2 regions of the Longicatena sp. genome follow, and region 1 is predicted to be linked to the other one. Evidence: riboswitches for the same ligand, from Rfam matches in the RefSeq annotation. Region 1 holds a riboswitch; the other holds the start of a gene.
What was found. A riboswitch is a leader RNA that binds a small molecule or an ion and turns the genes downstream of it on or off. The one in region 1 is predicted to bind lysine.
Positions count from the first base shown of each region.

Region 1 (3,199 bases):
TTTTTAATGACGACACGGGCATGGCCATCTTTTACGAAAACGACTGCCGGACGTCCCAGCTTATTATAATTGCTGGCCATACTATAGCCATAGGCACCGGTCGTATAAATAATTAGCAGATCATTTTGTGATATCTTTGGCAATTTGGCATTCTCAATCAAAATATCTCCTGATTCACAGCATTTTCCGGCAATTGTTACGGTTTCTGTTTTTTCTTCCTGCATGCGATTGGCGATATCACAGGCATATTCTGCCTGATACAATGCTGGACGAATATTATCACTCATACCGCCATCGACAAAGATATACTTCTTATGCTCTGTTTGTTTTTGATAACCGACACGATATAGGGTACTGCCAGCTTCTGCTACGATGCTGCGACCTGGTTCAATCATAATTTTTTCGATGTTTAATTGTTGTTTGGCATTTTCTTTCTTACAAGTATCTAAGATAGTATGACAAACATCTTGTAAAGGAATAGGATGATCGGCATTCGTATAAAGTGCCGCAAAGCCGCCGCCTAAATTTAAAGCTGAGATATGAATATCATATTCAGTTTGCATTTCTTTTGTAAATTGCATGAGCTTTTCAATTTCCGCTACATAAGCCTGTTTATCAAATATCTGGGAACCGATATGGGAGTGATAACCAAGAAAAGTAATTTCCGCAACGCTTGTTAATGTATGGATCATGGCGGCAATTTCTTTTTTCTTGGTGATAGAAATGCCAAACTTACTATCTAAATGGGCGGTCACAATGTATTTATGTGTATGTGCTTCAACACCTGGATTTACTCTTAACATGGTTTTGATGCTGCGGCCACTGCGTTTTACGGCTTTTACCAGCATATCGCATTCCATCGCATTATCGACAATGATTGTTCCAACACCATAGTCTAAGGCCATCATGATTTCATCATAGGATTTATTATTGCCATGAAAATATACACGTTCCATAGGAAATCCAGCTTGTTTTGCGGTATATAATTCACCACCACTGACGACATCTAAGGACAAACCGTATTGCGCGACCAGTTCTACCATGGCTTTACAGGAAAACGCTTTGGATGCATAGAGTACTTCTGTTTTAAAAGTATCTGATTGAAATAATTCATGAAAACGGCTAAGCTTTTCCGTTATTTTATTCTCATCATAAATATACAAAGGGGTCTGGCAAGCCGTCGCAAGCTGTTCTACAGACACGCCTTGGATGTGTAAAACGTTATCTTTCATCATTCATCACCTCGTTAAAAAATGCCAGTAGGATAATGACCTTACTGGCATGTGAAATTTACTTACTACATGGACAATAAGATAGCACTCCTACGACTGTAGACAGTTTTATGGATGTTCTCCATAAACCCACCACAACTTCTTGCCAAAAGTTGTAGTTCGGCGAAATTGCTTCAGCTAACTGTCAAATGTCCGCCGACTCCAATTAACTTTGTCGCTTCCGCTCCTCTATCTGATTGGTTGTATCATACCACTAATGAGATGAAATTACAATAACATTATGAAAATAACAGAATAAATTTCAGAAAACATTTACACTATCAAGATATTAAGACCTTTTTCATCCCAGAATTAGGGAAATTTGTTTTTGGGAAAGCTGAGAGAGGATCGTTGAAAGGAAACAATACGGTACTTTTTTTCAAACATAAACAGTTGCCACCTACATCACCAAATGACGATAAAAAAAAAGACACGTGTCTTTAGCATGTTTGCCAATCATCACCATGTGGCTTGTACATTGATAAGACGTGTCTTTTATATGATATGGTATGGTTTATCGTTCTTTATTTCGCGAAGATATTAATGACTACTAATAGCACTCCCAACACAATTGCACATAGAAGTACATTACGAAAACTGAAGATTTCCCCTAGTAAATCACGCTCTTCTTCTGGCATCGGTTTTTCCGGATGCATGTTTTTCTCTATCATATCTCTCACCCCTCAGTTCATGGTTCACCTATTATAGCACACTTCTCTTATTTTGCATGAAAAGTTATGAAATTGTAAGAATCTTCTCGTGTACTAGGTGAATAAATAAAAAGATAAGATAAAGACAGCCATTAGACCAATGACAATCAGGATGTTACGTGGTTTCACAATTGCCGTCAGTATTGTATTATCCGGATGGGTTGTCGCAATCGTTGTATTCGTGGTAAGATCTTTCCCTTTCATATCAGTCACCTCACTTCGTAAGTGTTTGTTTATCTAACCGCATTATAGCATGATTCTTTTTTTGATAGGGGTGTATTACTAAAATGTAAGACAATCTTTAGAAAAATTAAGAATTTTTTATGATATTTTTTTGTCTATCTTTATAATTAGCACTCCTTCACTAAGTTAACGAAAGAAAAAGCCAAAAAGTTTCATTCTCACTACTTTTTTTTAAAATTATGCACATTGTGAAGAAGATGGTCTTATGGTATGATTACTGCGTTTGGAAGGTGATGCATATGAAGCGCTGGAATGATTTGTTTCAACAGGAAATACAGAAGCCTTATTATCAAGAATTGATGGCTTTTTTAGATGAAGAATATAAAACCAAGGCGATTTTTCCTCCACGTGAGGATTTGTTTACCTGTTTTGATGTTTGTCCATATGAAAAGGTGAAAGTAGTGATTTTGGGGCAGGATCCTTATCATCAGCCAAATCAGGCACATGGTTTGTGTTTTTCCGTGCGCAAGGGGGTAAAGCTGCCACCAAGTCTGCGTAATATATATAAGGAACTAAAGACCGATTTGGATATCGATATGCCCTCACATGGCTATTTGCTGGATTGGGCCAGACAGGGTGTTTTCATGATGAATGCAGTGTTAAGTGTCGAGTGTGGAAAAGCCGGTTCTCATCGTAAAAAAGGATGGGAAATTTTTACCGATACCGTTATTCGCGCATTGAATGAAAAAGAAGAAGGTATTGTATTCCTTTTATGGGGGAATTGGGCACAACAGAAAGCAGAATTCATTACCAATCCGCTACATCATATCATAACTTCAGCACATCCTTCTCCTTTATCGGCCTATCATGGATTCTTTGGCAGTCAGCCATTTTCTAAGACAAATACTGCTTTGTTAAAGATGGGGCATTCACCGGTGCAATGGAAGATTGAGGATTAAATATGTTTACAAAGGCAGAGGAAATTATTCAGCTTATTGAAGGACGGAAGAATCGCGGATATGGTTTGATGCATTT
Region 1 covers NZ_CEVYEL010000020.1:40,188-43,386, reverse strand. Annotated here, with positions in the region: gene lysA (diaminopimelate decarboxylase) at 1-1,235, opposite strand, end outside; lysine riboswitch at 1,307-1,471, opposite strand; gene AC1VS3_RS06240 (hypothetical protein) at 1,796-1,942, opposite strand; gene AC1VS3_RS06235 (hypothetical protein) at 2,036-2,185, opposite strand; gene AC1VS3_RS06230 (uracil-DNA glycosylase) at 2,464-3,123, shown strand; gene AC1VS3_RS06225 (bifunctional folylpolyglutamate synthase/dihydrofolate synthase) at 3,126-3,199, shown strand, end outside.

Region 2 (3,199 bases), on a different contig from region 1:
AATGTTTTTTTAAATGACGAATTTCTAACAAAGTATCACTCATGCCAAATCACCTGCCTTAGGTACGCTTTGACTAGTCGGAAAGGAAGTCTTAGGCATATGCAGACGTTTTTCAATCCATGTCAACAATAGCGTAGCAGCACTCGTCAATAGCAAATAAATAACACAGGTAGATAGAAAGGTTTCCGTAAACAGCATCATACTTCCCGCTACAGAACTAGATTGGAAAAACAATTCCATTACGCCAATGACATTCAGCATAGAACTATCTTTGATATTAACAATTAATTCATTGCCTAAAGAAGGGAAGGAGTTGCGAATGGCTTGTGGTAAAACGATGGCTGTCATGGTCTGTGTATTTGTCATACCAAGACTTCGAGCAGCCTCAATTTGCCCCTTATCGATAGATTGAATCCCTGCTCGTATGATTTCGGACATGTAAGCACCCGTGTTTACAGATATGATGACGACTCCAGCAACATTAGCACTCCATCCCAGATAAGGGCGCAATGCATAATACAGAAACATTGCCTGTACCATCATTGGCGTACCCCTAAAAAACCATACATATACTGCCACAATGCTATGCAAGATACGTTTTACTATACGTATTGGCATACGATCACGCGGCTCTATTTTTACGGCTCTGACACCACCAAGCACTAGACCAATCAATAAACCGAAGAAAGTGCCCAATACTGCCAACATTAACGTAATCTTAATACCATACCATAATAATGGTATATTGTTTTGGAATATCCACCAGGCTTTTGGCAGCATTCCTTCAGGAACAGCAGCAATTACCATGTAAGAAACTCCTCCTTATTCTGCCTTAGGCTGAGCTTTTCGTGCTTCTTTCATCCATTCATCTCGCGTTTTCTTAGAAAGATTATCAACTGCTTTTTGAACGTCTTTAAAGAGCTGGGAATCACTAGTCCCTTTCTTCATAGCAATAGAAACACTTGTATCAATGTCAAAGCCCTTCCCTTTTTTGAAATGTACAATGGTAAGATCCTTATTAGCCGCAACTGCCCCTTCAGCTACAGGAAGTTCCGCTGTAATACCATCCACTTCTTTTTTCTGTAAAGCCACGATCATTTCAGGATAAGTCGCTTTTGGTGTTGCATGCTTTACCCCTTTGATTTGATCAATGACCGTATCATAATTCGTACTCTTCTGACCAATAACGGTTTTGCCCTTAAATTGTTGAATATCATTGTATTTTGCAACCTTTTTATCACTCTTACGAACGATCATAACCATTTCACTTTCATAATATGGCGTAGTAAAATCCATACCTGCGCGGCGTTTATCATCGGCTGTCATCCCAGCAATCACCGCATCAATCTCACCTGAATTCAATGCTGGCTGTAATCCTTCCCAGCTAACTTTTTTAACTTCGATTTCACGATCCAACTGTTCTGCCACATAACGTGCCACACGTACATCATAGCCATCACAATAACCGGCTCCACCGATTGCTACACTGGTATCTGTCTGCTCATTGCTCTGCCAATTAAATGGCGCATAGTTACATTCCATACCAACTACAAACTTTTCTTTACCAGTTACGCTAGATACATTTTTTCCATCATCTTCGCTTCCTCCACATCCGGAAAGCACAAATGTCATTGCCAATGCGGCTGTTGCTAATTTCTTAAGTTTCATTTTTTTACCTCTTTTCTTAATACACAAAAAAGTCGCGCTATTGCACGACTCCATAGTTCGAGTGTCAATAGCTCCTCTTCATCTTACATGAAGGAGTGTTATCGGTATTTCCAGATAACCCCAGATAACTTCCCCGCCGGAAAATCACCTTCGGCGATGATTACCTTTCAAAGTTTTCACTGCCTGCCGGCTCCTACTCCTACTCTGACGCATCGCTGCCTCTATATGATTTTTTTGTCTTTCCTACTTTATCGCAATTCATCTTTTTTGTCAACCGTCAATTATTTACAATTTCTTCATAAATTTTGACTTGCTTTTCTATACTTTCCATAGAGCAGCAATAGCCCTCCACTGCCTAAGAAGAGGCTCAAGATCTCTATTCTCCTGGTAATATCTTTCGTCTGCACATCTTTATTTGCAGAAGATGATGCATCATTCCCCGTTGCGAAAGAGGGGTCTTTTTGATGAGAGGCAGAAGAATCATCGTCTTGTATTGGTAAAGTTTTGTTTTCAAATTTTGGTTCTATCACAACTTCCCATTGTTCTTTCCCATCCATCTGCAATGGAACACTAAACAACGATGGGGCACTGCTATAAATACTGTCTTGTAGAGTTGCCTGCTTTTCTTGTACTAATAAATACATCCCCGCTTCTTGCTTAGTAAAAACCGCTTCACCTTGACTATTAGTTGTACTCTGTATACCTTTTAAACCATGCTCATGTACATAATCGGCTAACATTTGAGCATTTTGTTTTTGATGCAAAGAATCCATATCATCTAAATTCAGTGATACATGCAGAAAATCACCACTTTGAGTCCATTCTGAATCTTTCCAATCGGCAACTTTGTATATCGCAAACGATACATTTTGTAATGCGTGCCTATCATCACCATCCTTTTGTATGATTGCTTTGATAATGACATTTCCATATTCCTTTGCGTATGCAATACCAAAAGGCATTATAAAAAGCAGACTGCAGAAGAAAATACCAATACTGATTTTATATCGTTTATTTCCTTTCTTCATATGCGTTTCCTTTCTTTCGTACATACCACTTTACACTTATATATACCCCAATTAATACAATACATGCAACACCTAATGCTTTAATATAGAATGGCAATTCAGCCTTTAATTCCATTTCATCAGCTATTTTAACAGCTTCCTCATAAGGAATCCTTGTTCCTCTCACTAATAGGCGATGTGTATTTATCGCATAAGGCGTACACGTCAATAAAGTTACATAATCTTTTCCTTCTACTATGGATAACGCCTGGGTTTGTGTTGGTTTCACAGTTAGTATCTGATCCACCTGATAAGCAAGGGTATGATGCAAAACTTTGATGTAAAATACGTCCCCTTTTTCCATTTTATCCAGATCGGTAAAAAGTTTTGCGCTAGGCAATCCCCGATGTCCAGATAATACCGTATGACTTGTTTCCCCGCCCACCGGCAAAGAAGTTTCTGGTAAATGTCCGATACCAGATTGTAATACACGTTCGCTTATTCCGTGATAAATTGGCGATAAA
Region 2 covers NZ_CEVYEL010000003.1:70,573-73,771, forward strand. Annotated here, with positions in the region: gene AC1VS3_RS01225 (amino acid ABC transporter ATP-binding protein) at 1-43, opposite strand, end outside; gene AC1VS3_RS01230 (amino acid ABC transporter permease) at 40-807, opposite strand; gene AC1VS3_RS01235 (transporter substrate-binding domain-containing protein) at 823-1,668, opposite strand; lysine riboswitch at 1,729-1,900, opposite strand; gene AC1VS3_RS01240 (pilin N-terminal domain-containing protein) at 1,965-2,696, opposite strand; gene AC1VS3_RS01245 (class C sortase) at 2,680-3,199, opposite strand, start outside.
Region 2: it holds a riboswitch for lysine, as region 1 does, so the genes downstream of both, AC1VS3_RS01235 (transporter substrate-binding domain-containing protein) here and lysA (diaminopimelate decarboxylase) in region 1, are expected to answer to the same signal.